DNA from 3 places in the Streptomyces sp. NPDC020299 genome. Region 2 is predicted to be linked to each of the others. Evidence: riboswitches for the same ligand, from Rfam matches in the RefSeq annotation. Region 2 holds a riboswitch; each other region holds the start of a gene.
The links. Region 2 has a riboswitch for S-adenosylmethionine ahead of ACH45E_RS12615 (aminotransferase class V-fold PLP-dependent enzyme). Riboswitches for the same ligand answer to the same signal wherever they lie in the genome.

Region 1: another riboswitch for S-adenosylmethionine. It lies ahead of ACH45E_RS05810 (DUF3293 domain-containing protein); the one in region 2 lies ahead of ACH45E_RS12615 (aminotransferase class V-fold PLP-dependent enzyme).
Region 3: another riboswitch for S-adenosylmethionine. It lies ahead of thrC (threonine synthase); the one in region 2 lies ahead of ACH45E_RS12615 (aminotransferase class V-fold PLP-dependent enzyme).

Annotation. Positions count from the first base shown of each region.
Region 1 covers NZ_JBIRWL010000002.1:354,384-362,004, forward strand. The annotation lists gene ACH45E_RS05795 (carboxymuconolactone decarboxylase family protein) at 1-513, opposite strand, end outside; gene ACH45E_RS05800 (helix-turn-helix domain-containing protein) at 660-1,832, shown strand; gene ACH45E_RS05805 (SpoIIE family protein phosphatase) at 1,967-4,387, shown strand; SAM riboswitch class IV at 4,437-4,551, shown strand; gene ACH45E_RS05810 (DUF3293 domain-containing protein) at 4,597-5,070, shown strand; gene ACH45E_RS05815 (MFS transporter) at 5,102-6,814, opposite strand; gene ACH45E_RS05820 (TetR/AcrR family transcriptional regulator) at 7,036-7,621, shown strand, end outside.
Region 2 covers NZ_JBIRWL010000004.1:271,251-278,871, reverse strand. The annotation lists gene ACH45E_RS12635 (cytochrome bc complex cytochrome b subunit) at 1-1,210, shown strand, start outside; gene trpD (anthranilate phosphoribosyltransferase) at 1,349-2,413, shown strand; gene ACH45E_RS12625 (PRC-barrel domain-containing protein) at 2,516-2,872, shown strand; gene ACH45E_RS12620 (hypothetical protein) at 2,900-3,070, shown strand; SAM riboswitch class IV at 3,148-3,264, shown strand; gene ACH45E_RS12615 (aminotransferase class V-fold PLP-dependent enzyme) at 3,428-4,789, shown strand; gene ACH45E_RS12610 (Lrp/AsnC ligand binding domain-containing protein) at 5,136-5,417, opposite strand; gene ACH45E_RS12605 (rhomboid family intramembrane serine protease) at 5,414-6,169, opposite strand; gene ACH45E_RS12600 (hypothetical protein) at 6,325-6,564, shown strand; gene ACH45E_RS12595 (NYN domain-containing protein) at 6,599-7,621, shown strand, end outside.
Region 3 covers NZ_JBIRWL010000029.1:35,049-42,669, reverse strand. The annotation lists gene ACH45E_RS42260 (trehalose-6-phosphate synthase) at 1-977, opposite strand, end outside; gene ACH45E_RS42255 (glucosyl-3-phosphoglycerate synthase) at 1,071-2,015, opposite strand; SAM riboswitch class I at 2,159-2,322, shown strand; gene thrC (threonine synthase) at 2,341-3,624, shown strand; gene ACH45E_RS42245 (ubiquitin-like small modifier protein 1) at 3,621-3,896, shown strand; gene ACH45E_RS42240 (cold-shock protein) at 4,367-4,573, shown strand; gene groL (chaperonin GroEL) at 4,904-6,526, shown strand; gene ACH45E_RS42230 (Uma2 family endonuclease) at 6,606-7,286, opposite strand; gene ACH45E_RS42225 (hypothetical protein) at 7,347-7,621, opposite strand, start outside.

The sequences.
Region 1 (7,621 bases), on a different contig from region 2:
GAGCATGGTGATCTCGATCAGCTGTGCCTCGTCGTGGCCGGCGGCGAGTGCGGACCAGGTGGCCGCGGACAGGCGTGCGTCCCGGTGCAGTTCGTCGGCGGCACGCAGCAGATCGGCGTCGTCCAGCGCCCACCCCTGGGCGTCCGGCCCCGCGCCCACCCGCTGGATCTCCTCGTCGGTGACCCCGGCGGCCCGGGCCAGCGGCACATGGCGCCCCCATTCGTAACCGGCGCGGGTGTTGCACGCGGTACGCAGGATCAGCAGTTCCCGGGTCCGGTCCGGAAGACGGCCGTCGCGCAGCAGGTGGCTGCCGAACGGCAGGAAGTGCCGGAAGAGGCCGGGGTGCCGCACCAGGGTGGTGAAGACGTTGGCGACGTGGCCGTCCGCGTCCCGGGGAATCGGGGCGAGCAACTCCCGCGTGGACGGGTCCCAGCCGTCCTCGGGCAGGGGCGCGAGCCGCGGTCCGGTGCCAGCGGCGGCCAGGTGGGGTCGGCGGTGGTGCTCGTCGGTCATGGAGGTCTCCGCTCTCGTCGTCAGGGTGGCCGTGCCACTGTGCTTTCGGCGGCCGGGGATTGTCGACGGCTCCCCGGCCAAGGCCGGACGGCGGCATATTGTTCAGTTGCACAACGGCCGGTACCGAAGGGGCGGAGGTGAGGTCCATGCCCGTACGGTCGGGCGCGACCGCGCCCCTCGAACGGGTCATCGCCGCCATGGCCGCGCAGCAGTGGCCCCTGGGCGGGCGGTTGCACGCGGAGCTGGCGGACCACATCCCCTCCTACCGCGCGGTCCCGCGGGAACTCCTGGACGAGATCTGGCACCGGCACTTCCAACGGGCTCTCACGGTGCTGCGAGCGGGGACGGTGCCCGCGCCGGAGGACTTCGACGAAGCCGATGTGGCCCGGGACCGTGCCGCCCGGGGCGTGCCGCTCAGCGACGGGCTCCGCGCCTTCCGCCGGGCGCTGAGCGCGATACGCGATCTGTTCCTCGCGGAGGCGACCCGACGCGCGCTGGAGCCTGGCCTCATCGTCGACCGCACCAAGTGCCTGTGGGAGCTCGCGGACGTCGCGAGTCTGCGGATCGCCGCCGTCCACCGGGAGGCAGAGGTCGCCTCCGCGCTGCTCGACGCCCGGCGCCGCGCCGACTTCCTCCGCGGGCTGCTCCACGGGACGCTGAGCACGGCGGCGATCCACAGCGGTGCGGCGATCTACGGACTGGACCCGTCGCGGCCGTACCGGGCCATCAGGGCTGTCTCGAACGGCGATGCCGCTCCGGACACGCTGGAACGCTCCCTGGAGTCCCACGGCCGCGGGCACGGCCGGGGCGCGCTGCTCACCGTGCTGGACGAGACCGTCGCCGGAGTCGTCGAGGCAAAGCCGGAGACCGGTGACCTTCAGGTGACGGCGGGGCTCGGCCCGCCGACGGACCTGACCGCGGTGCACCGTTCCTTCCGTGCCGCCGGCAGGCTGCTGGAAGCCGCCCGTGCGTACGCTCTGCGTGGCGTGTACGACCTGGGCGACCTGTCCTGGCGGGTGGCTGTCGTCGCCGAACCGGACCTCGCCGAGCTGCTGCTCGACCGCTATCTGCGCCCACTGGAGGCGGAGGGGGAGTTCGGTGCGCTCATCGAGGAGTCGGTGCGGGCATACCTGGAGAGGGGACGGCGCGTCCGCGAGGTCGCCCGCGGCGCACACGTCCATGTCAACACCGTCCGCTACCGGCTGCGTCGTTTCGAGGAGCTGACCGGCACCGGTCTGGACGCTCCGGACACCGCGGTGGAGCTCAGCTGGGCGCTGGCGGCACGCGAGCTGCGGACGTCTCCACGACGTCCGGCATGAGCGGGCCACCGCGCCTGCCGCAACCGCTCAAGTCCGCCACGCCGTGCTACACGGCGGACGAGACCGCACGTCCTCGCCGGGTTTCAATACATCGGTGACCTAGTACAGGGTGGTGCCCAGCGGTGGAGAAGCGGATGACGGAGCTCAGCGAGAGTCATGACGATCCGTTCGCCCTGCACCTTGCCGCCTTGGCGGTGCTCGACGACCGGGGAGTCGTGGTCGGATGGAACCGGCGGGCGCAGGACCTGCTCGGCCATCAGGACGCGGCCGTGCTCGGTCGCCGGGCATTCGAGTTCCTTGTCGGTCCTCGCGATCTGCCGGCCGCCAGGGAGGCCGCGGCCGACTGCAGGAGAGCCGGCGGCTGGTTCGGTGTGCTCCCCTTGCGGCACCGCGACGGGCGGCTCGTGGAGATGGGGGTCAGGGCCCATGAGGTCGCGCGCGAGGGGCGGGTCCGTGAGTGGTTCGTCGCCGGGGCACTCGCGGCCGACGTCCTGGAGTGGCAACGGGACCGCGCGGTTCTCGACGGCTTGTACCGCCGGTGCCCGATCGGCCTGGTCGTCCACGGTCCCGACCTGAGGCTGCTCCGCGTCAACCGCGCCATCGAACGCTTCAGCGGCGTTCCGGCAGCGGACTTCCGGGGGCTGCCCACCGGGCAGATGCTCGTCCCCGACGACGCACGCAAGGCCGTGGACCGGGTGCGCCAGGTGATGGAGACCGGGAAACCGCTGGTCTACTCGGAGCAGTTCGCCCGCCTGGAGCAGGATCCGGCAAGGGAGCGGGTCGCACTGGTCTCGTCCTTCCGGATGGAGGACCCCTCCGGCCGCGTCCTGGGCGTGGCCGAGATGATCGAGGACATCACCGAACGCCATCGGGCCCAGCGTCGGCTCGCCCTCCTCGACCAGGCCACCAGCCGTATCGGAACCACCCTCGACGTGGCGGAGACCGCCCGGGAACTGGCCGAGGTGATGGTGCCGCACCTCGCCGACCATGCGTCGGTGGACCTGCTCCAGGCGGTGACGCGCGGAGAGGAACTGGTGCGGGCCCTGGCGGGGCCCGTGGTGCGAGTGGGGGTCTCCGGCGTCGGTGCCCAGCAGCCCGGCCCGCCGCATCCCGAGGGCGAACCGGTGACCTTCGGACCCGACACACCCCAGGCCAGATGCCTCGCCGAAGGGCGGCCCGTCCTGGAACCGGTTGTCCCGCCCGAGCGGTTCTCGGCGGAAGGCCGCCAGGGGGCCCATGCTCCGGACCTGGGTGTCCACTCCCTGATCGTGGTGCCTCTCGCCGCACGCGGCCTGGTGCTCGGCGCGATGACCCTGTGGCGTTCGCGCCGCCCCGATCCCTTCGAGGCCGACGACCTCACCCTCGCCCAGGAACTCGCCTCGCGCGCCGCCGTCGCCATCGACAACGCCCGGCGCTTCACCCAGCAGCAGCAGACCGCGTTCACCCTGCAGAGCAGCCTTCTGCCCCGGGCGGTCGCGGACCAGCCGGCCGTCGAGGTGGCTCTGCGGTACTTGCCCGCCAGCGCGGCCCCGGGCCTGGGCGGCGACTGGTTCGACGTCATCCCGCTGTCCGGGGCCCGGGTCGCCCTGGTCGTCGGCGACGTGGTGGGACGCGGTATCCACGCTGCCGCCACCATGGGCCGGCTGCGCACCGCCGTACATACGCTCGCCAGTCTCGACCTGGAACCGGACGAGGTCCTCTCCCGCCTGGACGACCTGGTCAACCTGCTGGCGGCCGAACAGGAGGTGGTCGGCGAACGGCCCGTGGGCGAGCAGACCGTCGGCGCCACCTGCCTGTACGCCGTGTACGACCCCGTGTCCCGCCGGTGCTCCATGGCCCGCGCCGGTCACCCGCCGCCGGTGGTGACCGCGCCGGACGGACAGGTGGCTCCGCTCGACCTGCCGGCCGGCCCGCCGCTCGGCCTGGGCGGCCTGCCGTTCGAGGCCCGGGAGATCGAACTGGCCGAGGGGAGCTTGCTGTGCCTGTACACCAACGGAGTCATCGGTGAACGCCACATCGACGCCGACACCGCTCTGACCAGGCTCTGCGCAGCGCTCACCCGCCCCGCGGACGCCCTGGAACGGACATGCCAAGCGGTGGTCGACTCGCTCGTGCCGTCTCGCCCCAGCGACGACGTCGCTCTGCTGATCGCCCGCACCCGCATGCTGCCACCGGACGATGTCGCCTCCTGGCATCTGCCGGCGGAGCCCGCCAGCGCGGCCCGCGCCCGCGCACTGATCTCGGCCAAGCTGACCGAATGGGGTCTGGAACACCTGGCGTTCACCACCGAGTTGATCGCCAGCGAACTGGTCACCAATGTCTACCGGTACGCCGGCGGCCCCGCGACCCTGCGGCTGATCCGTGAACGGTGGCTGGTGTGCGAGGTCAGCGACACCAGCCATACCTCGCCACACCTGCTTCGCGCCCGTACCACCGACGAGGGCGGCCGCGGCCTGTTCCTGGTGGCCCAGATGGCCGAACGCTGGGGCACCCGCTACACCCGCGAGGGCAAGACCGTATGGACCGAACAGCTACTGGCCGGCACACTCACCTGACCGTTCGGCGGCTGGACTTCCAGCCGGTTCCTGTGCAAGCATCCGTCCCGGTCACGAAGCCGATCGCGCCCCTGGACGAGCGTCGGCCGGCAACCTCGCCCACCGCGCAAGGTGCCCTCCAGGGAAGACCAGGCCCCCACGGCCTGTGGGGGTAAGCGCGGATCTCCCTGCCCAGCGGGTAAGGGGGTCCCTCTCGCACGGAGGCCCTCATGCCCGCTGGCACACGGATCGCCCGGATGCCGCAGTGGACGCACTACCAGCAGGCGGTCGTGGACATCGAACTGCCCGAAGGCACGGTCCGAGTGGCACCGGCACCGCGCGGGGTGACGGTCGGCTCGTTTCCTGCCCCGGACGGGGAGACCATCCACGTCGTCACGGCCCACAACCCTCGCGGCCGTCTCGCGTCCCGACCGGACAACGACCGCGCCCACCGAGAAATGCTCGGCCTGCTGCGCCGACGGGAACTTCGGTGGTGGCCCGCTGTCGGGGGTGACGCGGACAGCAGGCACACCGAGGTCAGCGCGGCGATCGTCGGCCTGAGCGACCACCAAGCACGAGCGCTGGGGCGGCAGTTCGGCCAGGACGCGGTGTTCGCCTGGTCGACGACGACATGGAGGCTCCTTTCCTGCTCCGGCCCCGAAGAGGTACTCACACGCGGCTGGCAGTCCAGTCGGACCGGGTGATGTGCACGGCCTCTGAGAGGGCGGCCACGGCTCAGTGCCCGGCGGACTCCTCGGGGCGCGCGCGGCGCGGCAGGAGGAACGAGAGCAGGAAGGTCAGGGCGAGCATGCCGTCGACGATCCACAGCACCGTCTTCATGACGGAGCCGAACCCGCTCCGGAAGGCCGACGACGCGGTGGCGTCCAGCGCGGCGGGTATCCGGGCACCGGCCTGTGGTGAGGTCACGGCGGACCGCGAGTCCTTCTCCAGGCGCGCGCAGGACGCCGGGGTCGCGGCAGGATCCTTGGCGACGGCGCGGTCCGAGGCGCACTGACGCAGGTCCGCCACGACGCGCTCCTGGACGGCGGGCGCCACGTGCGCGGCAGCCAGTCGACCACGCAGGCCGGCCGAGTGGTGGTCGACGGCGGTGGCGACGCCGCCGCCCAGCAGACCGAAGAACACGGTGCCGAGAAGGGCCACGCCGAAGGCGCCGCCGAGCTGCTGCATCGCGGTCATCGTGCCGGACGCCGAGCCCGTCTCGTGCTGTTCGACACTGGCGAGCACGATGTCGAAGAACGGCGCCATGAGCAGCCCCATCCCGGTGCCGGTGACGAGCAGGGCCGGCAGGAGCTGCCAGGGGCCGACGCCGCCCCCCACCATGTCGAGGGTCAGCCACACGCCGAACACACCGGCCGCCATGACCAGTGCGCCCGCCTGCAGTACGGCCCGTCCGAACCGGGCGACACCCTGAGCGATCCCGAAGCCGACGATCATGCCGCCCGACCAGGGCACCATCACCAGTCCGGCCTTGAGCGGCGAATATCCGAGGCCGAGCTGGGTGTAGAGGTTGAAGACCAGCATGAAGCCCTGCATGGTCGAGAAGAAGACCAGCCCCAGGATCATGCCGCCACTGAACCCACGCTTGCGGAAGAGGCTCGGGACGACCAGCGGATCCTGGCCGGCCTTGCTGCGGCGCGCCTCGTACGTGCCGAAGGCGACGAAGACGACCACCGAGGCGGCCATCATCAGGAACGCCCACACAGGCCAGTCGTACTCACGGCCCTGCACCAGCGGGAAGATGATGAGCAGCGCGGCCAGCGAGACCAGGACCATGCCGGGGATGTCCAGGCGCGGCTTGCTGCCGGACCGGCCCCTCGGCAGGTAGCGCAGGGCGCCGAGGAAGGCGGCCGCACCCAGCGGCAGGTTGATCAGGAAGATCATCCGCCATCCGGTGCCGAAGTAATCGGCGTCCACGAGCCAGCCCGCCAGGATCGGCCCGCACACCGCGGACAGTCCCATGACCGGGCCGAACATGCCGAAGGCCTTCTGCGACTCCTTCGGCGGGAACATCTCCTTGATCATGCCGAGGCCCTGCGGCAGCATCACCGCGCCGAACAGGCCCTGTACGACGCGTGCGACGATCAGCATCCCGGGTGACACGGAGATCGCGCAGAGCAGCGAACCCAGAGTGAAGCCGGCGGCCCCCACGAGGAACATGCGGCGACGCCCGTGAATGTCCCCGAGCCGCCCTCCGGTGACGAGCCCGACGGCCATCGAGAGGGTGTACGCGGCGGCCAGCCACTGCAGAGTGGAGGCACCGCCGCCGAGGTCGGCCCGCATGGAGGGGCCGGCGATGTTCGTGACGACGGCGTCGAGGAGATCCATCACCTCGGCCGCGAGGATCACGAAGAGTGCAGCCCAGCGCCACCGGTAGGGCGCTGGTGAGTCGGCGGGCGCCTCGACGGACGCGACACCGGTGGTGGACATCGGAACTCCTCGATGAGGTGGGAAGGCGGATGACCGGACATGCGAGAGAACAGTGTTCACCGTAGCAGAACACTGCTCATACAGAGAACGGTGTTCATCAAGATATAGCGCAATGCTGCGACGCCGACAAGATATATCGCGTATTCGCCCCGTGCTGCTCCGCGTAAGCGGCAACGGACGCGGACGGAGAACACTGTTCTCCCGACGCCTAGACTGTCCTCATGACCGACGCGGCCGCCGACACCCCCGAACCCCCTCCGCCGTCTCCCTGGGAGCGTGAGCGCCCCGCTCGTGCCCGTGTCGCCCCGGCGCGCACCCCGCTGTCGCGCGAGCGGGTCGTCGAGGCCGCCTTCACCGTGCTGGACCGCCAGGGCCTCGACGGACTGTCGATGCGCCAGGTGGCGGCCGAACTCGGAGTCACGGTCTCCGCCCTCTACGCCTACGTCAGCTCCAAGGGCGATCTCCTGGAACTGATGTACACCCGGCTCTACGACGGCTTCGAGATGCCCGAGCCCGCCCCGGAGCGGTGGCAGGAGCAGGTGCGGGACTACGCCCGCTCCGCACGGCACCGCCTGCGGTCCCACCGGGACATGGCCAGGATCTCCATGGCCCACGTTCCCTTCACCGCCGAACTGCTGCCGCACGTCGAGGCGTTGCTCGCCATCTTCCGTACCGCCGGGCTCCCCGACCGCATCGCGGCGGAGGCGGGTGACCTCATCTCCACCTACATCGACGGGTTCGTCCTGGAGGAGGGCATGTGGCAGGACCGCGCCACCCAGCACGACGGTGACGGTTCCTCGCCGGCCC
Region 2 (7,621 bases):
CAAGCCGCGTGAGATCAACTGGCTGTTCGGCTTCCTGCTGTTCGTCCTGGGCATGTTCACCGGCTTCACCGGTTACTCGCTCCCGGACGACCTGCTCTCCGGCACCGGTGTCCGCTTCACCGAGGGCGCGATCCTGTCCATGCCGATCGTCGGCACGTACATCTCGTTCTTCCTCTTCGGCGGCGAGTTCCCCGGCCACGACTTCGTGGCCCGGTTCTACTCGATCCACATCCTGCTGCTGCCGGGCATCATGCTCGGCCTGGTCGTCGGCCACCTGATCCTGGTCTTCTACCACAAGCACACGCAGTTCGCGGGTCCCGGCAAGAGCAACAAGAACGTCGTCGGCATGCCGCTGCTGCCGGTCTACATGGCCAAGGCCGGAGGCTTCTTCTTCCTGGTCTTCGGTGTCATCGCGGCCATCGCGGCGATCGCCCAGATCAACCCGATCTGGGCCATGGGCCCCTACCGACCGGACCAGGTGTCCACCGGCGCACAGCCCGACTGGTACATGGGCTTCGCCGAGGGTCTGATCCGCTACATGCCGGGCTGGGAGATCAACCTCTGGGGCCACACGCTCGTCCTGGGCGTGTTCATCCCGCTGGTCCTCTTCGGCGTCGTGCTCGCGGCGATCGCGCTCTACCCGTTCATCGAGTCCTGGGTCACCGGCGACAAGAGCGAGCACCACATCCTGGACCGCCCGCGCAACGCCCCGACCCGTACCGGGTTCGGCGTCGCCTGGATCACCGTCTACATGATCGGTCTCGTCGGCGGCGGCAACGACCTGTGGGCCACGCACTTCCACCTGTCGATCAACGACGTCACCTGGTTCGTCCGGATCGGCTTCTTCGCCGGACCGGTCATCGCGTTCATCGTCACCAAGCGGATCTGCCTCGGCCTCCAGCGCCGCGACCGCGACAAGGTGCTGCACGGCCGCGAGACCGGCATCATCAAGCGCCTGCCACACGGTGAGTTCATCGAGGTCCACGAGCCGCTCAGCCAGGAGCAGCTGCACACCCTCACGGCTCACAACCAGTACGAGCCGGCCGAGATCGGCCCGACGGTCGACGAGAACGGCGTCGAGCGGAAGATCAAGGGCTCCGAGAAGCTGCGCGCCAAGCTCAGCAACGCCTACTACGGCGAGGACAACCAGATCCCGAAGCCGAGTGTGGAGGAGTACAAGGAGATCACGAGCGGCCACGGCCACCACTGATCGCTGCGCACGCCACGCCACGCGCGAAGGGCCCCGTCCGGTGTTCGGACGGGGCCCTTCGCCGTGCCCCGGCCTGGATAGGGTGGCAGCACACTCTTCTACGACGACACACTCTTCTACGACCACCAGGAGCGGCTGATGAGCGCTGTGACCCCCGCTGGAGGCGACACCGCGGCGGGCCGTTCCTGGCCCGAGGTACTGAACGCCCTGCTGTACGGCCGCGACCAGAGCGCCGACGCGACGGCCTGGGCGATGGACCAGATCATGCGCGGCGAGGCCACCGACGCGCAGATCGCCGGCTTCGTGGTCGCGCTGCGTGCCAAGGGCGAGACCGTCGAGGAGATCACCGGTGTGGTCCGGGCGATGTACGAGCACGCCAACGTCATCGAGGTGTCGGGCCGCACGGTCGACATCGTGGGCACCGGCGGCGACGGCGCCAAGACGGTGAACATCTCCACGATGTCGGCGCTCGTGGTGGCCGGCACGGGCGCGAAGGTCGTCAAGCACGGCAACCGGGCGGCCTCCTCGGCGTCGGGCTCGTCGGACGTCCTGGAGAAGCTGGGCGTCAATCTGGACCTGACGCCCCAGCGGGTGGCCGAGGTCGCCGAGGAGGCGGGCATCACCTTCTGCTTCGCGGTGAAGTTCCACCCGGCGCTGCGTCATGTGGCCGCCGCGCGCGGCCAGCTGGGCATCCGGACGGTCTTCAACGCCCTCGGGCCGCTGACCAACCCGGCGAAGGTGAAGGCACAGGCGGTCGGCGTCGCGGACCCCCGGCTGGCGCCGATGATCGCGGGTGTCCTGGCCGAACGCGGCAACTCCTCCCTGGTCTTCCGCGGCGACGACGGCCTCGACGAGCTGACCACGACGGCCACGTCCCACGTCTGGGTCGTGCGCGACGGCAAGGTCACCGAGGAGCGCTTCGACCCGCGCGACGTAGGCATCGAGCTGGTGCCGGTTCAGGCCCTGCGCGGCGGTGACCCGTCGTACAACGCCGAGGTCGCCCTGAGACTCCTCGACGGCGAGACGGGCCCCGTACGGGACGCCGTGCTGCTGAACTCGGCGGCGGCCCTGGTGGCCCTGGACCCGGCTCAGGAGCCGCTGGCCGAGCAGCTGAGCGCCGGGATGCGCAAGGCGGCCGATTCGATCGACTCCGGCTCGGCCAGACGGACCCTGGAGCGCTGGGTGGCCGCGAGCAACGCGTAACGCCGGAGGGCCGCGGGAGTACAGTGAAGAGGTGGTAGCTCTCCCGCGGCCGCTCCGCTTTCCCCTGCGGTGTCCGGGAGGGCGGGCCGCGAGGAGCGAGGCATGATCCACTCAGCCGATATCCGCGAGTGGCGCAACCGCGACGTGATCGATCCCAGGGGCCGCAAGATCGGGGCCCTCGAAGCGGTCTACCTGGACACCACCGACGACACGCCCGCCATGGTCACCGTCCGCACCGGGATGCCGACCCGGCATCGGCTCGTCTTCGTCCCGCTCGACGAGGCGACCCTCGGACCCGGTTACGTGCGGGTGGCCCACGCCCGCGGGCAGGTGAAGAAGTCGCCGTCCATCGGCATGGACGACGTCCTCCCGGCCGAGCGGGAACACGAGATCTTCGAACACTACGACAGGCCCTACGAGGCCGGTGCCGCACGCGGGCGCCGTCTCGCGCGCGGCTGACCGGTCTGCCGGAGGATGTGGTCACCCATGGCGCTCTTCCTGTTCCTGATCATCGTGGCGATCGTCCTGGGACTCGTCGGCGTGGCGAACGGGTTGTTCTACCTCCTGGTCATCGGCGCGGTGGTCCTGGCGCTGGACCTGGTGCTGTTCGGTATGCGCTGGTCCCGGCGCTCGCATCGGCACCACTTCGTCCGCTGACCTCGACGCGAGGCGGGTGTCCCGCGATCCGGACACGGGTTGCGGGCCGGTGATCGGCTCGCGTACGTTCTTTCGCAGGTCATGAGTGACAGTCATGAGGCCCCGGCCGACTGTCCGGCAACCCTCCGTCCGTGGCGGGGTGCCCCGGGTGAAGACCAGGCCGCAGGCAGCGAGGTCTGCGGCAAGCGCGGACCCCTCGCACGCCAGGGGTCCTGGTCGTCGAGGGAGCCTTCCGTGAGCAAGCGAATGCGATAGGGCGCCGAGCCCCGCCTCCGCATACCCCTTTCACCCTGTCGGCGCTGGAGCACCCGTTCGCTCGCGTCGGCGATCTCCGCCTGCTTTCACGGGAGTACACCCATGTCCGTCTCCGCTCTTGCCGCCGACCAGTCCGTCTGTGCCCCGCTGCCCGTGCTGGGCCGGGACGTCACCGTGCCGCTCGTCACCGGCGGCGAGGTCTCCTACGCCGCGCTCGACTACGCGGCCAGCGCCCCCGCGCTCCAGCGGGTCTGGGACGACGTGGCCGCGTACGCCCCGTACTACGGCAGCGTGCACCGGGGCGCCGGTTACCTCTCGCAGCTGTCCACCGACCTCTTCGAGAACGCCCGGAAGACCGTCGCCGAGTTCCTCGACTGCCGGGACGACGACCAGGTGGTCTTCACCCGGTCCACCACGGACTCCCTCAACCTGCTCGCCCGCGCGCTGCCCGCCGACTGCCAGGTCTTCGTCTTCGAGACCGAGCACCACGCCTCGCTGCTGCCCTGGCAGGACGCCCGGGTCACCTGCCTCGACGCCCCGCGCACCCCGCGGCAGGCCGTCGAGACGCTGGAGCGGGCCCTGGCCGACCGCGACCCCTACGGTCCGGCCCTGGTGTGCGTCACCGGCGCCTCGAACGTCACCGGCGAGCTGTGGCCGGTCCGCGAGCTGGCCGCCGCCGCCCACGCGCACGGCGCCCGGATCGTCCTGGACGCCGCCCAGCTGGCCCCGCACCACCCGGTGTCCGTCCGGGACCTCTACGTCGACTGGGTCGCCTTCTCCGGGCACAAGCTGTACGCCCCGTTCGGCTCCGGCGTCCTCGCCGGTCGCGCCGACTGGCTCCAGGCTGCCGAGCCGTACCTCGCGGGCGGCGGCGCCAGCCGCAAGGTCAGCCGGCGTGACGACGGGGGAGTGGACGTGGAGTGGCACGACAGCGCCGCCCGCCACGAGGCCGGCTCCCCGAACGTCATCGGCGCCTACTCCATCGCCTCGGCCTGCAAGGCACTCACCGAGGCGGGCTTCGACACCCTGGTCGCCCGGGAGGAGTACCTGATCGGGAAGGTCCGCGCGGGCCTCGCCGAGGTCCCCGAGGTCCGGGTCCTCTCCCTCTTCGGCGACGACGCCCCGCGCGTCGGCGTCATCTCCTTCGTCGTCGACGGCTGGAACAGCTCGCACTTCGCCGCCGCCCTCTCCGCCGAGTACGGCATCGGCGTCCGCGACGGCCTGTTCTGCGCCCACCCCCTCCTGCGCACCCTGCTCGGCAGCGACCCGCAGACCCAGGGCGAGTGCGGCGCCCCCGAGGCCGCACCCGGCGAGAAGTCCCTCAACGCCATCCGCGTCAGCTTCGGCGCGGGCACGCCGGACGAGCACGTGGAGCGGTTCGTCGGCGCGGTCCGCGAGCTCGTACGCACCGGCGCGAAGTGGAACTACCGCACCGAGAACGGCCGTTGCGTGCCGGCCGTCTGATCACCGCCGCCACCTCCGGACCCGCGGGCGAGCACGGCGGCCGGTCCCGGGGCCGCCGCCCCGCTCGTCGCGGGCGGCGTGGTCCGCACGGGCTGCTGCCCGCGCGGCTCCCGGTGGCGGGCAGTCCCCGCAGGCGGCCGAAGCGCGGTTCGCGGTCCGGCCGGCGACGGCACCAAGGCGTGGTCGTACGACCCGGCCCCGGGCGGCCTCCTCCGCATGGCGGCGTCCGGCGGCACCGCCATGCGCGCGGCGACGACGGCGTGCGGGCGTTCGGCCTGGACGGCCCCGCTCACCGGCGTCGACGGGGTACCGGCCCTTTCCCGCGACCTGATCCGCCGGGCAGGCCCTAGTTGTCCAGCCCGATCGCGAAGGCCGCCTCGAGGTCGTGCTGGGAGTAGGTGCGGAACGCCACGTGGGTGTCGGTGCCCTCGACGCCGGGGATCTTGCTGATCTTGCCGGGGATGACATCCGCCAGGTTCTCGTGCTGGCGTACGCGGACCATGGCGATCAGGTCGTAGGTGCCGGTGACGGAGAAGACCTCGCTGACGCTGTCCAGCGCGGCGATCTGCTCCGCGATCTCGGGGATCCGGTCCACGCTGGTCTTGATGAGCACGATCGCGGTGATCACGGCTGGTTCTCTCCCTCGGGGGCCGGAGCTGGGGCGGGCTCAACTTTAGGGCAGGCCCTCATGGCCCGCCCGAACAGCACCCACGCGAGGACGAAGCCCAGTCCGAAGCCCACCAGGTGGGCCAGGTACGCCACGCCCGGGCCCTGGACGGCCCGGCGTGCCGCCAGCCATTGCAGGGCCGCCCAGAAGGGCAGGACGACCCAGGCGGGGAAGCGCAGCGGGAGAAAGAACAGAAAGGGGAGGAGACTGGTGACGCGGGCACCGGGGAACAGGTAGAGGAACGCGCCGAGCACCGCCGAGATCGCCCCCGACGCCCCGACCAGGGACTGCTCGGAGGTGGCGTTGGCGGCGGCGTAGCCGAGCAGCGCCAGGTAGCCGCAGCCGAGATAGAAGAGGGTGAACCGCACGCGGCCCATCCGTTCCTCGGTCATCGCCCCGAAGACGTAGAGGAAGAGCATGTTGCCCAGCAGATGCACCCAGCTGCCGTGCACGAACAGTGCCGTGGCCGGGGTGAGGACCGCCCGGGCCGGGCCGTCGAAGAGCTCGGCGGGGATCACGCCCCAGTGCCGGAAGTAGGCCCGCTGGGCGGCGAGCAGTCCGTCGCCGGAGCCGTACTCCGGATTCAGCCCGGCCGCCGGCCCGACCAGGAAGAGCAGGCAGCACAGGACGATCAGGGCGTACGTCATCGGCGCCGGCGAGCGCCGGACCCGCTCCAGGGTCCCGCCGGCCGCCGCGCTCCAGTTGCTGATCATGGACACAGAGCATGACGTAACCGGACGCAAGCGAACAGACCGCCTCGCCGCCGTGGACGGACGGGCGGCGAGTACCCGCCAGGCCGTAGGGTTACGAGCCACACGCGTCGCCGAGAGGACGCGTCACGGACACTAGAAGGAAGCGAACAGTCACGATGCCGGTTCCCCTGCCGACCGACCAGACCCGGTGGCGCTGCACGCTCTGCGGCAACCTCACCCGCTTCGACGTGACCCGCTCGTCGAAGGTCGTCGAGTACATCCACCTCGACCTCGCCGGTGCGCCGAAGGTGGAGGAGCGCGAGGTGGTCAGTGAGACCATCGAGTCGGTGCGCTGCCGCTGGTGCAACGCGGTGGACCAGGTGGAACTCGTGGACAGGCCGGGCGCCGACTCCTGAACGGAGCGGTCGCGCATGTAGTGGGGTGTGACGGATGGTGGAGACCACAGGCGGGGGGCCGGGCGACGGCACCGCCGAGGTGCTTGACCGCCCGCTGCCCGACGGCGTGCGACGGCGGGTCGTGCAGATCGTCTCGGACGGCTTCGGCGGGCTGACGGTCGCCGAACTGCCCGCACAGCTCAGACAGTACGCCCGTTTCGCCCCCAATCGCCGCGCCAAGTTCGCCGGCAACGCGATGGCGGCGGCCCTGGAGACCGACCCGCTGTTCCGGCAGCGCATCGGGGAGAAGCTCAGAGAGGCCCAGCCGGAACTCGCCGGCGCCCTCGACTCAGGCTCCCCGCCCCCGGCCGCGGACCCGCTCGATGTGGCGGCCGCGGCCTATGTACTGCGCCCCGCCGGCTGGGTGAAGCTGGTGACCGCGGCCGGCGAGGAGGCCCAGCGGGCGGACGCCGAGCGCGCCGACGAGGAGAGCCGCGCCGAACTGGAGCGGCTGCGCGAGGAGCTCGACCGGGCCCGTGAGCAGACCCGGGCCGAGACCGAGCGGCTGCGCGTCGAGCTGGACACGGCCAAGAAGGAAGCCGAGTCGCTGCACCGCAAGCTCCGCGCCGCCCTCAGCGACGTCAAGCGCGGCGAGGCGGCACTGCGCAAGACGCAGAGCGAGATCGAGACCGTACGCGCCGAGGGGCACGCCCAGGTGTCCGCCGCGGAGAGCGAGACCCGGCGGCTCAAGGCCCGCCTGGGCGAGGCCGAGGCCGCGCTGGAGGTCACGCGCAGAGCAGCGCGCGAGGGGCGCAGTGTCGAGGACATGCGCGTCCGGCTGCTCCTTGACACCCTTCTGGACGCGACCCAGGGGCTGCGCCGGGAGCTGGCGTTGCCGCCCGTGTCGGTGCGGCCGGCGGAGACGGTGGACGCGGTCGAACCGGGACGAATGACCCCGAAGGACATCGCGGCGCGGGCGTTGTCCGAGAACGACCCGGCCATCCTCGACCAGCTTCTCGCCCTGCCCCAGGCGCACTTGGTGGTCGACGGCTACAACGTCACCAAGACCGGCTATCCG
Region 3 (7,621 bases), on a different contig from region 2:
GGGTAGGCGAAGGCCACGTGCACCACCCGCTCACGCCACTCCGGGTGGTCGTCGAGGAGCTGCCGGTAGGCCAGCAGCCCGCGCACGATGTTCTTCGACAGCTCGGTGCGGTCGACCCGGACGATCGTCTTCCGGGCCTTTCCGCCGGGCGCCGCACCGATCTCCGCCCGCAGCGCCGTCATCCGCTCGGCCACGTCCGCCCGGTGCGCCCGCTCGCGCAGGAAGTCCGCGTCCGCGCCGAGACCGTGCACCCCGATACGCGTACCGGAGGGAATGCCGGGGCCGAGGATCTCGTGACAGCAGGCGGTGAACGCGTCCGCCCAGCGCCTGGTGAGGAACGCCGCCCGGTCCGCGCCCAGGATCCCGCCGAGCAGCTCGGCCGCGATGTCGTCGGGGAGCAGGCGGAAGTAGTCCGGCGGGGCCCAGGGGGTGTGCGAGAAGTGGCCGATGCGCAGGTCGGGGCGGAGGTGGCGGAGCATCCGGGGGGCCAGGGCCAGGTGGTAGTCCTGGACGACCACCGCCGCGCCCTCGGCCGCCTCCTCGGCCAGGGCTTCCGCGAACGCCCGGTTGTAGGCCTCGTAGGACGCCCACTGCCGCCGGAACTCCGCGTCGAAGACCGGCTCCAGCGGGGTCTGGTACAGCATGTGGTGGACGAACCACAGCACCGAGTTCGCGATGCCGTTGTACGCGTCGGAGAAGACCGTCGCGTCGATGTCGAGCATCCGCACGTGCTGCCCGCCGGTCGCGTCCACGGACAGCCGCCGGCCGCCGTGGGAGCGGCGCACGGCCTCCCGGTCGGCGTCGCTCAGCGCGGCGCACACCCACATCGCGTTCGCGTCCGGCCCGATGGCCGACAGCCCCGAGACCAGCCCGCCACCACCCCGCTTGGCGTGCAGCGAGCCATCCTCGCGTACCTCGTACGACACCGGGCCGCGGTTGGACGCGACCAGCACTTCAGCACCCTGCGTGGAAGCCATGGAAGCCATGAGTCTCAACCTAGCCCGGCCCGGAAACGCTCAAACGTGCGTTCCCTCCCATGGGGAGTGACATGGACGGGATGCGGCCGGAAGTCAGGCCACCCGTCGCGCCGCGTACTCCGCGATCTCCACCATCGGCGGCCGCTCCTCCGTGTCCACGGAGAACGTGCGCGGCTCGAAGCCGTCCTCGCCCCGCTCGAACTGGGTGAGGGAGGGCCGGATCAGATGCCCGCGGGCCAGCCGGAGCTGGGCGGTGCGGTAGATGGCGGCCGCCATCCGGCCCAGCGCCTGCCCGTCCTGGTGGCGGTGCTTGCGCACCCCCACGTCCACCTGGGCGAGGGCGTCCAGGCCGACCAGATGCAGCGCGTCGACCAGCATGCCCAGCTCCACCCCGTACCCGACGGGGAAGGGCAGCTGTTCGAGGAGGGAGCGGCGGGCCGCGTACTCCCCGCCCAGCGGCTGCACGAAGCCGGCCAGTTGCGGCCAGTGCATGTTGAGCAGGGGGCGCGCCATCAGCTCGGTGACCCGGCCGCCCTGTCCCCTCGCGCCGCCGAGCGGACGGTCGTACATGCCCTTGACCAGGTCCACGTCCGGGTCGGTCAGCAGCGGGCCGACGATCCCCGAGACGAAGTCGGAGGAGAACTCCCGCAGGTCGGCGTCGATGAAGCAGACGATGTCCCCGCCGGTGACGAGGAGCGAGCGCCACAGGACCTCGCCCTTGCCGGGTACGGCCGGGATCCGTGGCAGGACGGCGTCGCGGTGGACGACCCGGGCGCCCGCGGCGGCGGCCACCTCGGAGGTACGGTCGGTCGACCCCGAGTCCACGACGACTATCTCGTCGACGAGCGGGACCTGCCGCATCAGGTCGTGACGGATGATCGCGACGATGTCGCCGACCGTCTCCTCCTCGTTGAGCGCGGGCAGCACGACACTGACCGACTGGCCCGTGCGCTGCTTCGCGGCCAGGATCTGGTGGAGCGGACGATCGGTCACGGACCAGGAGCGGGTGCTCAGCCAGCGCTCTACTTCCTCCAGCACGGTGGGCGGCTCCTCACTGTTTGTCTCGCGGTTCGGACGACTATCTCAACTGTCCCGGCCTTCGGTTACAGTCTTGGACAACGCGGATGACCATCGCATGTCCGAGGCCACCGCTGTTCACAACCGCACACACAACCGCATACCGCTCATCCAGAGGGGCAGAGGGACACGGCCCGATGAAGCCCCGGCAACCCTCCAGTCGGTTCTCGTAGATCAGTGACCAGTCCTGATCGTTCCGCGAGGCTCCCCGGCTCGGGAAGGTGCCAAATCCGTCTCACGGCGAGATGCGTCGTGAGGAAGATGAGGAGAAAGGGCCTCGCCTCACATGGCTGCGCAGACTGTTGCAAGCACCACTGACTCCACCGTAGACCTCGGCCCCGCCGCGGCTCTGAGCTGTCGCGAATGCGGCCACCGGGTGCCGCTCGGACCGGTCTTCGCCTGCGAGGAGTGTTTCGGCCCGCTCGAGATCGCCTACGACTTCTCGGCCTACGACACCGAGGAACTCCGCCGGCGCATCGAGGCGGGCCCCGCGAACATCTGGCGTTACGCGCCTCTTCTGCCCGTCCCTGCCGACGTGGCGACCAAGCCGAACATCAACCCCGGCTGGACCGCCCTCGTCAAGGCCGACAACCTGGCCCGCGAGCTCGGCGTGACCGGCGGTCTGTACGTGAAGGACGACTCCGGCAACCCGACGCACTCCTTCAAGGACCGCGTGGTCGCCCAGGCGCTGGAGGCGGCGCGCGCCTTCGGTTTCACCACCCTCTCCTGCTCCTCCACCGGCAACCTGGCCGGCGCGGTCGGTGCCGCGGCGGCGCGGGCCGGCTTCCGTTCCTGTGTGTTCATCCCGCACGACCTGGAGCAGGGCAAGGTCGTCATGGCCGCGGTCTACGGCGGCGAGCTCGTCGGCATCGAGGGCAACTACGACGACGTGAATCGTTTCTGCTCCGAGCTGATCGGCGACCCGGCGGGCGAGGGCTGGGGCTTCGTCAACGTCAACCTGCGGCCGTACTACGCGGAGGGGTCCAAGACCCTGGCGTACGAGATCTGCGAGCAGCTCGGCTGGCAGCTCCCCGACCAGATCGTCGTGCCGATCGCCTCCGGCTCGCAGCTCACCAAGATCGACAAGGGGCTCCAGGAGCTGATCAAGCTCGGCCTGGTCGAGGACAAGCCGTACAAGATCTTCGGCGCCCAGGCCGAGGGCTGCTCGCCGGTGTCCACCGCGTACAAGGCCGGCCACGACGTCGTACGCCCGCAGAAGCCGAACACCATCGCCAAGTCCCTCGCCATCGGCAACCCGGCGGACGGGCCGTACGTCCTCGACATCGCGCGCCGCACGGGCGGGGCGGTGGAGGATGTGACGGACGAGCAGGTGGTGGACGCCATCAAGCTGCTGGCCCGCACGGAGGGCATCTTCGCGGAGACCGCGGGCGGTGTGACGGTCGGCGTCACCCAGAAGCTGATCAAGGACGGCGTCCTCGACCCGACCAAGACGACCGTCGTCCTCAACACGGGCGACGGCCTCAAGACCCTGGACGCGGTGGCAGGCACCGGCCTGACCGCCACGATCCGCCCCAACCTCGATTCGTTCCGAGAGGCAGGCCTCGCATGAGCGTGACCGTCCGTATCCCGACCATCCTGCGCACCTATACGGGCGGCCGGGCCGAGGTCCAGGCCGAGGGTGCGACCCTCGCCGACGTCATCTCCGACCTGGAGAAGAACCACACCGGCATCGCCGCCCGCGTCCTGGACGACCAGGGCAAGCTGCGCCGCTTCGTCAATGTGTACGTCAACGACGACGACGTGCGTTTTGAACAGGGTCTGGAAACGGCGACGCCGGACGGCGCGGGCGTCTCGATCATTCCGGCCGTCGCCGGCGGCTGACGCGCCCGACGCGCCCTGACGCGGCTGACCGAATGACAGAACATTACCGTCGGTAACTCAGGTTACCGAGCGTTCATCGAATTGCCCCCTCCGCGTGAGAAGCGGAGGGGGCAATTCAATGTGGTTGAGCGCGGTACAGTTGGGGAACGCGCTTCTGAACCCCGGGTCGAGAACCCCGGATTCGCACCGCACACCCGACAAGATGTAGCCAAAGTGTGCGTGTGTTTTGCGCCTTATGCGCCTTTTATGGGGTCCGACTTGCCCCGGATTCAGCCGAATTTTTGGCAGATTCCCGACCGCGCCCGTCCAGATTTCTCGTCCGATTGACCTGTTGCAGACGGCAGTTGGACAGATACATTCAGCCGCGGTCGACGCGTTCCGGCGCACGCCCCCAATCCTTGGGGGGTGAGGTCTGACCCGGATCCGCGAAGTGTGGATCTGTGCAAGGGCCAGTAATAGGGGAGTTAGGCATGGCTCAGGGCACCGTCAAGTGGTTCAACGCGGAGAAGGGGTACGGCTTCATCGCGGTCGACGGTGGTGCGGATGTATTCGTCCACTACAGCGCGATCCAGATGGACGGTTACCGCACCCTGGAAGAGGGTCAGCGAGTCGATTTCGAGATCTCGCAGGGCCAGAAGGGGCCGCAGGCGGACATGGTCCGGCTGGCGACCAGCTGAAGCACGCGCCGACTGACAGCGACTGACAGCGACGTTCTTCTGTACATCTTCGAAGGGCTCGTACCTCCCGGGTGCGAGCCCTTCGGCCTGCCCGCGACGCCGTGCGTGCCCGCTGTTCACCTGGGGATCCGCTCGAGCCGCTTGCACTCGGCATGGGCGAGTGCTAATCATTGGCGTTAGCACTCTGAAGGTGAGAGTGACAACGAAGGACCGGGTCGGTGAGGCCCGCAGGCCAAGTGGGGCAAGGAACCACGGGGTCCGCGAGCCGTCCGTCGCGGGCGCGGGCGCGGTCCGAGGGAATCACCCCCAGTCCTGGAGGGACCACTTCACATGGCCAAGATCATCGCGTTCGACGAGGAGGCGCGGCGCGGCCTCGAGCGCGGCATGAACCAGCTCGCGGACGCCGTGAAGGTGACGCTCGGCCCCAAGGGCCGCAACGTCGTCCTCGAGAAGAAGTGGGGCGCCCCCACGATCACCAACGATGGTGTCTCCATCGCCAAGGAGATCGAGCTCGAGGACCCGTACGAGAAGATCGGCGCCGAGCTGGTCAAGGAAGTCGCCAAGAAGACGGACGACGTCGCCGGTGACGGTACGACCACCGCGACCGTTCTCGCCCAGGCCCTGGTCAAGGAAGGCCTGCGCAACGTAGCCGCCGGCGCCAACCCGATGGCCCTCAAGCGCGGCATCGAGAAGGCCGTCGAGGCCGTCTCCGCCGCCCTGCTGGAGCAGGCGAAGGACGTCGAGACCAAGGAGCAGATCGCTTCCACGGCCTCCATCTCCGCCGCCGACACCCAGATCGGCGAGCTCATCGCCGAGGCCATGGACAAGGTCGGCAAGGAAGGCGTCATCACCGTCGAGGAGTCCCAGACCTTCGGTCTGGAGCTGGAGCTCACCGAGGGTATGCGCTTCGACAAGGGCTACATCTCGGCGTACTTCGCCACCGACATGGAGCGGATGGAGGCGTCGCTCGACGACCCGTACATCCTCATCGCCAACTCCAAGATCGGTTCCGTCAAGGACCTGCTCCCGCTCCTCGAGAAGGTCATGCAGTCGGGCAAGCCGCTGCTGATCATCGCCGAGGACGTCGAGGGCGAGGCCCTGTCGACCCTGGTCGTCAACAAGATCCGTGGCACCTTCAAGTCCGTCGCCGTCAAGGCCCCGGGCTTCGGTGACCGCCGCAAGGCCATGCTCGGCGACATCGCCATCCTCACGGGCGGCGAGGTCATCTCCGAGGAGGTCGGCCTCAAGCTGGAGAACGCCACCCTCGACCTGCTGGGCAAGGCCCGCAAGGTGGTCATCACCAAGGACGAGACCACCATCGTCGACGGTGCCGGCTCCTCCGACCAGGTCAACGGCCGCGTCAACCAGATCCGCGCCGAGATCGAGAACAGCGACTCCGACTACGACCGCGAGAAGCTCCAGGAGCGCCTGGCCAAGCTCGCGGGCGGCGTGGCCGTCATCAAGGCCGGTGCCGCCACCGAGGTCGAGCTCAAGGAGCGCAAGCACCGCATCGAGGACGCGGTCCGCAACGCCAAGGCGGCCGTCGAGGAGGGCATCGTCGCCGGTGGCGGCGTGGCCCTGCTGCAGGCCTCCGGTGTCTTCGAGAAGCTGGAGCTCGAGGGTGACGAGGCGACCGGCGCCAACGCCGTGAAGCTCGCGCTGGAGGCCCCGCTGAAGCAGATCGCCGTCAACGGTGGTCTCGAGGGCGGCGTCGTCGTCGAGAAGGTGCGCAACCTGACGGTCGGCCACGGCCTGAACGCCGCGACCGGCGAGTACGTCGACATGATCGCCCAGGGCATCATCGACCCGGCGAAGGTGACCCGTTCCGCCCTGCAGAACGCCGCCTCCATCGCCGCGCTGTTCCTCACCACCGAGGCCGTCATCGCCGACAAGCCGGAGAAGGCCGCCGCGCCCGCCGGTGGCGGCATGCCGGGCGGTGACATGGACTTCTGATCGACCGGTTCCGGTTGATCTGCGTCCTTACCGAGGGCGGTATCCCCTGTTCTGGCAGGGGGTACCGCCCTCGGGCGTTTCAGTCGGCGAACTGCTTGAGCGCCTCGGTGTCGAGGGTGATGCTCACCGGGGGCGGGAGCTCGACGACCGCTCCCCAGGGGTAAGAGGGGGACTGCTGGTAACGGCCGTCCTTGGGCTCGCTGTAGACCCTGACCGTATTGCTGTCGCGGTCGATGAGGAGGTAGACGGGAATGTCGGCCCCCGCATACCCGACGGGCTTGTCGACACGGTCGCGCTGGTCGGTGTCGCGGTCGTGCGAGGTGATCTCCACTGCCATCAGGGCGCCGTTGGATTCGGACCACTCGCCGTCCTCGACGAAGTGATTCACCGGTGCCAGAAAGCCGTCTGTGCGGGCACGTCCGTTGCGGTAGGCCTCGGCCTTGACGCCGCGCTCGGGCGCGAGGTCCAGGTCGGGGCGCTGTTGCATGCACTGACGCAGCAGCCACATGAAGATCGACGTGCGCTTGCCGTCCGGCACGGCCTTGACCTCTACTTTTCCGTTGACGTACTCAAGCCGCACGGTTTCGGGAGCGACGGCGGCCAGCTCCTCGAACTCGTCCACGTCGAGCGGCCCGTGCCGGATGCACAGCCGTCCACCGAGGAACTCCAGCCGGTTGCGGATTTCCCTTGGAGCCCTGCGGACGAGTTCCTCGAAGTCCTCCACGGACATCTGCGGGCGCTCAGCGGTGTCAGGGGTCAATGGCGTCGCCTCCTTTCCTCCATCGTGCCCCGGAGTGGTCTTTGCGGACCGTAGGAGCTGTCATACGTGTGTCCTTTCTCGTCGTACGGACATGGCAGCGCGGATCTCGCCCGCGCGGACCTGGACCGCGGAAGCGGACAGGGGCGTGTTGCGGCGGGCGGGGGAGCGTTCACCCCGGCATGCGCCGCAGACACCGCCCGGCAGGGCTTCCGGGGGGCCGGGAGTACGACATTCCGCGCACTCCAGGACCCGGAGCGGCGGGCGCGGGGCGGGTGGCGGGGGGAGTTTGGAGGTCAGGCGGCGGCGGAGCAGGGCCGCCGGGTGGTGCACCGGGG